4 regions of the Kitasatospora sp. NPDC056651 genome follow, and region 4 is predicted to be linked to each of the others. Evidence: riboswitches for the same ligand, from Rfam matches in the RefSeq annotation. Region 4 holds a riboswitch; each other region holds the start of a gene.
The links. Region 4 has a riboswitch for cobalamin ahead of ACFRAR_RS36295 (acyl-CoA thioesterase). Riboswitches for the same ligand answer to the same signal wherever they lie in the genome.

Region 1 (2,189 bases), on a different contig from region 4:
AGGTTGCGGCCGGGGCCGACCCGGGCCGGATCGATGCCCGCCGCGTAGGAGTTGAGGATGCCGCGCTCGTAGTCGGTGACCACCGGGTTGGCGCTCGGCCAGGACGGCGCGGCGAGCTGGTTGCGGTACACCAGGCGGGCGTTCTTGGAGGCGTCGCCGCCCGGGGTGACGTCGGCGGCGGCCGTCCCGGCGGCGGCGAAGGCGCTGAACGCCCACTCGTTGGACAGGCCGCTGCCGGCGTAGCCGCCGTCCGCGCCCTGGAGGGTGCGCAGGTAGGCGACGCCGTTGGTGCGGGAGGTGGCGATCTGGGTGGGGGTGGCGGTGGCCCCGGCCGGTATCGCGGTGGCGAGCGCGCAGCCGGCGGCGGCCAGGACGGCAACGGCGGCGGCGAGGCCCCGGCGGGCGGGCAGGCTCCGGTGGGCGGAGAGGTTCCGGTGGACGGGCGGACGGGAGGCGGTGGTCACGGGAAGGGCTCCTGGGGTAGGGGGGCTCCGACCGTGCCCAGGCGCGCCGACGGACGTGCGCCGGCGTGAGGGCGGCCGACGCCCGGATCGCGTGGACGGACTTCCGCAGAGCTGTGCGGCCGCCGGGCATTCGGGCTCGCGGGGTGGACGAGCCACCCCGCACACCGCTGCGCGTCAGCCCCGGATTCGCACCGGGTTCCCCCGCTCGGCCGAGCCGGGACGTTACCGTATTCAGGCCCTTGTCGACCGTGACGCAGGCGATATGACGAAGCGTTGACCCGGTCGGCGCGGGCATGGTCTGATGAAGCGTTTTTCCTCCGTGGCTGTCAGGGGAAGCCGGTGCGAATCCGGCGCTGTCCCGCAACCGTGTGCCCGTCGTGGCGAGCCGTTCCGGCTCGTGGCGGCGGACGAGTCGGAATGCCTGCGCCACGGAACACGCACGAGCGTCGTCGAGGACTGCGACGCGGTACGGAACGCCCCCGTCCCGGGGCGTGCCCTGCTGCGTCCCCGTGTCCGCGCCGGCGCCGGAGTCACAGGGAGTCGTTTCCGTGCCGGTCCACAGACACCGTCCCACCGGGTGGCGGCGAGGCACCGCCGTCCCGGCGGCGGCCACCGCCCTCGCCCTCACCGCGGGCAGCCTGGCCCTGGCGGCACTGCCCGGGACCGCGCACGCGGACCCGATGGAGCAGTGCACCGCCACCTCCGGCGCGGTCGTCGCGGTCGACTTCGGACCGTTCGGCGGCGGCGTGCTGCGCGGCTGCGACGCCCACCCCACCACCGGGATGAACCTGCTGCACAACGCCGGGTTCAGCACCACCGGCACCGCCCACGACGGCCCCGGCTTCATCTGCCGGCTCGGCAACGGCGCGTTCGACGGCGGCACCCAGTACCCGACCCCGGACAAGGAGGCCTGCGTCAACACCCCGCAGGCGACCGGGTACTGGTCCTACTGGATCGCCCCCGCCGGACAGGACACCTGGAAGTACGCCACGCTCGGCGCGATGTCCCAGAAGCCCGGCCCGGGCGAGGTCGAGGCCTGGGTGTACGGCGGCACCGACATCGGCGGCACCAGCGGCACGCCGACCTTCAGCCCGGCATCGGTCCGCGCCACCGGCGGTGCCTCGCCGTCGCCGACCGGCGGCGCGAGCCCGACCGCCTCCCCGACCACGACGCCCACCGGCACCCCGAAGCCGTCCACCGGCGACCTGCCCGCCGCCGCCCGCTGGCTGATCGGCCGGCTGACCGACGGGGACCACGTCGTCGACGACTGGGGCACGGTCGACCACGCCGCCACCGCCGACACCGCCCTCGCGCTCGCCGCGACCGGCGGGCACGACGACACCGTGCGCAAGCTCATCGCCCACCTCGCCGCCCACACCCAGGAGTTCGCGTTCCCCGCCGGCCCCGACGCGGCCCCCGGCGTGCAGGCGGCCGCACTGCTCGCCCTGGTCGCCGAGGCCACCGGCGGGAACCCGCGCGACTTCGGCGGCCACGACCTGATCGCCGCGCTCGCCGGCCACGTCTGCGACGCCCCCGGCAAGGCCGGCGCCTGCACCGCCGCCGGGGACTTCGAGGGCGCCACCTGGCCGATCAACCAGGCGTACGCCCTGCTGGCCCTCGCCCGGGCCGGGGCGGACGTCCCGCCGAGCGCCGTCGCCCGGCTCGCCTCCGCCCAGTGCGCCGACGGCGGCTTCTCGTCCGTCAACATCGCCCCCGGCGACCACT
Region 2 (2,189 bases), on a different contig from region 4:
CGTCGGCGGGCAGCCGGCGGACCAGCCGCTGGGGGAGGTCGGGGCGGCGGCCGAACGACGAGTGTTCGCTCCAGGTGGAGTTGACGACGACGAGCCGCCGTCCGTCGACGGCGCCGAGTGCGGCGCGGTAGCCGTCCCGGGAGCGCCGGCTGGCGAGCATCCGGTCGAAGCACGGGTCGCCGACGACCCGGGCGACGTCCAGGGCCTCGGGGCAGGAGACCCGCAGCCGGTCCAGTTGCTCGGGGTGGGAGAGGCCGAGGACGTCCACGAACACCCGCCCGCGGTGGGTGAGTTCGTTCCGGGACAGGCCGGCGGCGCTGACCGTGTCGCCGGTGGACTCGGTGACCAGGCGGTTGTAGCCGGCGCCGTGCGGGAGGACGACGAGGCGGGCGTCCAGGCGGTGCATGGAGGAGTGGACGGCGCAGGCGACGGCCAGGTCGAAGCGGCGGCGGACGGCGTCCTCCCAGTCCAGCACGGTGAAACCGGGCAGGCCGCGCAGGTACTCGTCCAGGGCGCGGTCGGCGAAGGCGGAGCCGGGGTTGACGGTGAAGTAGCGCTCGATGCCGTCGGGGCTCAGCAGGGTGAGGACGTCCAGGACCCGGGTGGCCGAGGTGAGGGTGCGGGCGACCGCCAGCACGCGGGCCCTGACCGGCCGGGTGTTCCAGCGGTCGGCGGGCCAGACGTGGGGGTGGGACGGCACGTCATGATCGTACTCATCCGGTCCGGCGGTGGCGCGCCCTCGGCGGGATCCGGCCGGTCCGGGTGTCGGCCGGCCCGGCCCCGTGGTGCGGCCGCGGGCCCTGTGATCCTGGCCACCCGCGCAGGGGCCCGGCCTTGCACGGGTCGGGCCCGGCCCCTACGGTGTAGCCCGCCGTGGTGCTCGGGAATTCCGGTGACGGACCTTCAGGGGTCCCAGCCCGGAGCGGCCCTCGCCACTGTGATCGGGTCGTCCCTCCGTCCGCGGAGGAACGCCGTCCGTACCCATCGAGCCACTGGGCGCCTCGCGCGCCTGGGAAGGCGGGTACGGGCTTCCCGTAAGCCAGGAGACCGGCCACGGCATCTCACGAGGTATTCCACGAGGTGCTGGAGCGTGATCCGCAGATGACCCTGCCCGAATTCTCTTCCGCCGGGGCGAAGCCGGCCCCCTCCGTGCTGCCCGCGTTCGCGTGGCGGCGGGAGGACACCGTCCGTACGGCCGGGCTGATGGGGGTGATCCTGGCCCTGCACGTGGTGGCCTTCGGCACCCTGATCTTCCTGGTCGCGCCCGAGCGGTACGCGGTCGGCACCCAGGTCTTCGGGGTGGGCCTGGGCATCACCGCCTACACCCTCGGCATGCGGCACGCCTTCGACGCCGACCACATCGCGGTGATCGACAACACCACCCGCAAGCTGATGGCGGACGGGAAGCGGCCGGTCTCGGTGGGTTTCTGGTTCGCCCTCGGGCACTCCTCGATGGTGGTGCTGATGGCCGCCCTGGTGGCGGGCGGGGCGCAGCTGGCGAACACCCTGATGGACGACGAGTCGACCACCCACAAGTGGCTCGGCGTGGTCGGGACGACCACCTCCGGCGTCTTCCTCTACCTGATCGGCGCGCTCAACCTGGCGGCGCTGCTCGGCATCGTCAAGGTGTTCCGGGCGATGCGGGCCGGGCAGTTCGACGAGAAGGAGTTGGAGGCGCACCTCGACTCGCGCGGCTTCATGGCCCGGGTGCTGAACCGGGCGACCCGCTCGATCACCCGGCCGGGGCAGATGTTCCCGGTGGGCATGGTGCTGGGCCTGGGCTTCGACACCGCGACCGAGGTCACCCTGATGGTGATGGCCGGTTCGGGGGCGGCCTCGGGACTGCCCTGGTACGCGATCGTCTGCCTGCCGCTGCTGTTCGCGGCCGGGATGAGCCTGTTCGACACCCTGGACGGGACGTTCATGAACTTCGCGTACCAGTGGGCCTTCGCCAACCCGGTGCGGAAGGTGTACTACAACCTGACCATCACAGGGCTGTCGATCGCGGTGGCGTTCATCATCGGCACCATCGAGCTGGTCGGGGTGCTGCACGAGAAGCTCGACCTGACCGACCCGGTCACCGGGTTCATCGCGGACATCTCCCTGGACAACGTCGGCTACGCGATCGCCGGGCTGTTCGTGGTGGTCTGGGCGATCGCGATCGGGTACTGGAAGCTCGCCCGGGTGGA
Region 3 (2,189 bases), on a different contig from region 4:
CTGCTGGTCCCCGCCGCCCACGTGTGGACCGGCACCTCCGGCGCGCTGTTCCGCCACCTCGCCTACGGCATGCTGCTGGCCGCCCCGCTCGCCGGGGTCGGCCTGACCCGACTGGTCGGCGCCCACTTCCGCCACCCCCAGCTGGGCATCCTGGTCTGGGTCGCGCTGCTCGCCCTCGGCCTGGAGCAGTCCGCCCTGCGCTACCAGAACGGCCCCGACTCCGGCCGTCTGCTGGCCGTCCTGCGGGTCCACACCGAGCCCGAGGGCCGCTACCTCACCGAGGTCGACGGACTCGCCGAGTACTACCTCGGCGGCGTCTCCAAGCCCGAGCAGTGGATCTCCTCGCGCACCGGCACGGAGTACCGCGACGCCGCCGGGGTGCAGCACCACGGAGACGACGGCAGCGTGGCCGCGATCCGGGACGGCTGGTTCACCGTGGTCGTCCTCGACAGCACCGCGCCGAAGGCCACCGACCGGGCCCTGAGCGACGCCGTGACGGCCTCCGGCAACTACCGGCTGGTGGCCCAGTTCACCTCCCCGACCGGCGATTCGAGCACGTACAAGGTCTATCTCAAGCACTGACGGGCCACCCGGTCCATCCGCACCCGCGACACGACAGGCACAACATATGGTGCCGCCGCAAGCTGGCGGCACTACATGTATGCTCGCTTCTGCTGTCGATGCAGGGGAACCCGGTGCGAATCCGGGACTGCCCCGCAGCGGTGTGCGGACGGCTCCAGCAGCCGTACCGCGAGTCCGAGTACCTGCCGACGGCCTGCGCCACGGCCCTCCCGCAGAGGCCGCGCGCCAGCACGAGCAGTACACCTCCGGGCCTCGCGGGCGGGCCGGGGAGTCACCGTCGCGCGACGCCGTTTGCGTTCGTGCCGTGCTCCCCTGCCCCGATCGGCCCGGCGGCCCCCGATCACCGCCGCCGATCGCCGCCAGGAGAGAGCGCCTTGACCACCGCCGCCTCAGTCACCCTGCCCGCCCAGGGCACCGGTACCGCCTTCACCGACCCGACGGTCTCCGACCCCGGCGGCGCCCTGCTGCGGCTGCTCACCGACCGCAGCACCGACCTCACCGAGGTCGACCCCGGCCACGTCGCCGCCGCCGCGCTGCGCGGCCGCCACGCCGGCTCGGACTTCGCCGAGCTGCGCGGGCTGGCCGTGGACGCCGCCGCGTCGATGATCGCCGAGGACCCGCAGTACTCGAAGCTGGCCGCCCGCCTGCTCGCGCTGGAGATCGTCGACGAGGCGAACAGCCAGGGCTCGGTCTCCTTCTCCGCCTCGATCGCCGTCGGCCACGCCGAGGGCCTGATCGGCGACACCACCGCGGACTTCGTCGCCAAGCACGCCGCCGCCCTGGACGCGCTGATCGACACCGCGGGCGACGACCGCTTCGAGTACTTCGGCCTGCGCACCGTGCAGTCCCGCTACCTGCTGCGCCACCCGATCACCCGCAAGGTGATCGAGACCCCGCAGCACTTCCTGCTCCGCGTCGCCTGTGGCCTGGCGGTCGGCGACACCGAGCAGTCCGTGCGCGAGGTCGCCGAGCTGTACGGCCTGATGAGCCGCCTGGAGTACCTGACCTCCTCGCCGACGCTCTTCAACTCCGGCACCCGGCACCCGCAGATGTCCAGCTGCTACCTGCTGGACTCGCCGCTGGACAACCTGGACTCGATCTACAACCGCTACGCGCAGATCGCCCGCCTCTCCAAGCACGCCGGCGGCATCGGCCTGTCCTACTCGCGCATCCGCTCGCGCGGCAGCCTGATCCGCGGCACCAACGGCAAGTCCAACGGCATCGTGCCGTTCCTGCGCACCCTCGACTCCTCGGTCGCCGCCGTCAACCAGGGCGGCCGGCGCAAGGGCGCGGCCTGCGTCTACCTGGAGACCTGGCACGCCGACATCGAGGAGTTCCTGGAGCTCCGCGACAACACCGGCGAAGAGGCCCGCCGCACCCACAACCTCAACCTGGCGCACTGGATCCCGGACGAGTTCATGCGCCGGGTCAACGCCAACGAGGACTGGTCGCTGTTCTCCCCGGCCGACGTGCCCGAGCTGGTCGACCTGTGGGGCGCCGACTTCGACGAGGCCTACCGCAAGGCCGAGCTGGCCGGCAAGGCCGTCCGCACCATCCCGGCGCAGACCCTGTACGCCCGCATGATGCGCACCCTGGCACAGACCGGC
Region 4 (2,189 bases):
GCACCGGGCGGCCGACCCTGGTCAGCGTGGTGCGGTGCCGGGCGGCGAGCGCGGACACGCTGCTGATGCCCGGGACCACCTCGTACTCGAACGGCGCCCCGCCCCGGGCCGACACGTCCTCCACCACCGCGATGACGCTGTCGTAGAGGGCCGGGTCGCCCCAGACCAGGAACGCGGCGCGCTCGTCCGGGCCGAGGTGTTCGGCGACCAGACGCTCGACCAGGTCGGCGCGGCGCACCCGCCAGTCGTCCACGGCGGCCGCGTACGCGGGGGTGGTGCGGTCGCGCTCCGCGTCCGGCACCTCGACCACGCGGTGCCCGGGCCGGCCGTGGTCGGCCAGCATCCGGCGGCGCAGCCGGATCAGGTCCTGTCGCTCCTCGCTCTTGTCGAGGACGAAGAAGACGTCGGTGCGGGCGATCGCCTTGACCGCCTGCAGGGTGAGGTGGTCGGGGTCGCCCGCGCCGATGCCGATGACGTAGATGTGCCGCATGGGGACATTCTGCCGTCCGCCCGGGCGCGCGGCCCCAGGGGTCGTGCGTGGACCGACCGAAGAGGTGGGCGGTGGCCGTGAGCTGCGCGGATGGACGTAAGCTGGCGGGGCAGCTGGTTCGCCCCGCCCGCCAGGCGGGGCGTCGCAAGAGGGAACCCGGTGACGCCTTTCGACTGGCCGGTCCGGGACCGCCCCGCAGCGGTGAGCGGGAGCGACCGCCGTCCCGTGCACCGGGCCCGGCAACGGGGCCGGGAAGCGACGGCCGGTGGGCGTCCGTCCCCGGTTCCGGCCGGGAGGGCGTGCCCGCGAGTCCGAAGACCTGCCGCTGCCCGCGTGCCGTGGTGGCCCGCGGTCCCACCACGACCCCGAGTCGGGCCGACGGTGCGGGTGGACCGTATACGGACGGCTGCCCGCTCCTCGGCACGCCCGGGGCGCGCGACCTCACGAAGGAGAGTTCCGTGCAGCGGAACGCCGACCACGGTTCCCACGGCGCCATGACGGGCGGGCCGTCGCTGTGACCAGTCCCTCCGTCCTCTCCCGCACCCCGGCCGACTCGGCGGTCACCCTCGCGCACATCATGAGCGACCACGACACCAACCTCTACGGGACGGTGCACGGCGGCGTGATGATGAAGCTGATCGACGACGCGGCGGCCGCCGCCGCGGGCCGGCACGCCGGCGTTCCCGCGGTCACCGTCTCGGTCCGGGAGATGTCGTTCCTGGCGCCCGTCAAGGCGGGGGACCTCCTCACCGTCCGCGCCCGGGTCGGCCGCGCCGGGCGGACCTCGATGGACGTGTCGGTGGTGGTGACCTCGGAGCGGTGGAACCTCGCCGGGCCCGTCACCAGGGTGGCGACGGCGCAACTGGTCTTCGTGGCGGTCGACTCCGAGGGCAAGCCCCACCCGGTACCGGAACTGGCCCCGGAGGGCGACGCCGACCGGCCGCTCGGGGGCTCGGCCGAGTAGCCGCGCGCGGCCGCGACGTCTCACCATGCAGACGCCTTTCGAGATTTCCGCCTCGGCCACGGTGGTTTGCCCCTAAGCTGGCGGCGCAGCTGGTTCGCCCCGCCCGCCAGGCGGGGCGTCGCAAGAGGGAACCCGGTGACGCCTTTCGACTGGCCAGTCCGGGACTGCCCCGCAGCGGTGAGTGGGAACGACCGCCGTCATACGCACTGGACCCGGGACGGGTCTGGGAAGCGACGGCCAGTAGGTGTCCACCCCTGGTTCAGGCCGGGGAGGGCGCGCCCGCGAGTCCGAAGACCTGCCACTGCCCGTGCGCGACCGTTCGCGCGCGGCCATCCGGTGACCTCGTGGGCGGGTCGGCGACCATACCGGGCGGAGCCGTGCACGGGTGCGGACGTCCGTCAGGTCCGTCATCCCTTCGCGTCCTCGTGCCGTCACCGGGCACTTGAGGATTCAGGCTCGCGAAGGAGAGTCCCTTGACAGCGAAGTCCGCAGCCGCGGCGTCCGTGGCCACCGCGTACGGCTACCCCCGGCAGGGCCGTCACCGGGAACTGAAGAAGGCGATCGAGGGGTACTGGAAGGGCACGGTCACGGCCGAGGCGTTGCTGGCCACCGCCGCCGAGCTGCGCCGGACGAACTGGGCGCAGTCCGCCGAGGCCGGGGTGGCGGAGGTGCCGACCGGCGACTTCTCCCTCTACGACCACGTGCTGGACACCACCGTGGCGGTCGGCGCGATCC

Region 1: another riboswitch for cobalamin. It lies ahead of ACFRAR_RS36010 (prenyltransferase/squalene oxidase repeat-containing protein); the one in region 4 lies ahead of ACFRAR_RS36295 (acyl-CoA thioesterase).
Region 2: another riboswitch for cobalamin. It lies ahead of ACFRAR_RS12760 (HoxN/HupN/NixA family nickel/cobalt transporter); the one in region 4 lies ahead of ACFRAR_RS36295 (acyl-CoA thioesterase).
Region 3: another riboswitch for cobalamin. It lies ahead of ACFRAR_RS21540 (ribonucleoside-diphosphate reductase subunit alpha); the one in region 4 lies ahead of ACFRAR_RS36295 (acyl-CoA thioesterase).

The regions. Positions count from the first base shown of each region.
Region 1 is NZ_JBHTWX010000152.1:13,869-16,057, reverse strand. It holds partial or broken gene ACFRAR_RS36015 (prenyltransferase/squalene oxidase repeat-containing protein) at 1-371, opposite strand, end outside; cobalamin riboswitch at 589-666, opposite strand; cobalamin riboswitch at 754-908, shown strand; gene ACFRAR_RS36010 (prenyltransferase/squalene oxidase repeat-containing protein) at 1,013-2,189, shown strand, end outside.
Region 2 is NZ_JBHTWX010000025.1:22,200-24,388, reverse strand. It holds gene ACFRAR_RS12765 (hypothetical protein) at 1-700, opposite strand, end outside; cobalamin riboswitch at 858-1,071, shown strand; gene ACFRAR_RS12760 (HoxN/HupN/NixA family nickel/cobalt transporter) at 1,102-2,189, shown strand, end outside.
Region 3 is NZ_JBHTWX010000054.1:46,260-48,448, forward strand. It holds gene ACFRAR_RS21535 (glycosyltransferase family 39 protein) at 1-582, shown strand, start outside; cobalamin riboswitch at 645-787, shown strand; gene ACFRAR_RS21540 (ribonucleoside-diphosphate reductase subunit alpha) at 981-2,189, shown strand, end outside.
Region 4 is NZ_JBHTWX010000157.1:6,545-8,733, forward strand. It holds gene cobF (precorrin-6A synthase (deacetylating)) at 1-490, opposite strand, end outside; cobalamin riboswitch at 637-811, shown strand; gene ACFRAR_RS36295 (acyl-CoA thioesterase) at 1,005-1,454, shown strand; cobalamin riboswitch at 1,577-1,751, shown strand; gene metE (5-methyltetrahydropteroyltriglutamate--homocysteine S-methyltransferase) at 1,928-2,189, shown strand, end outside.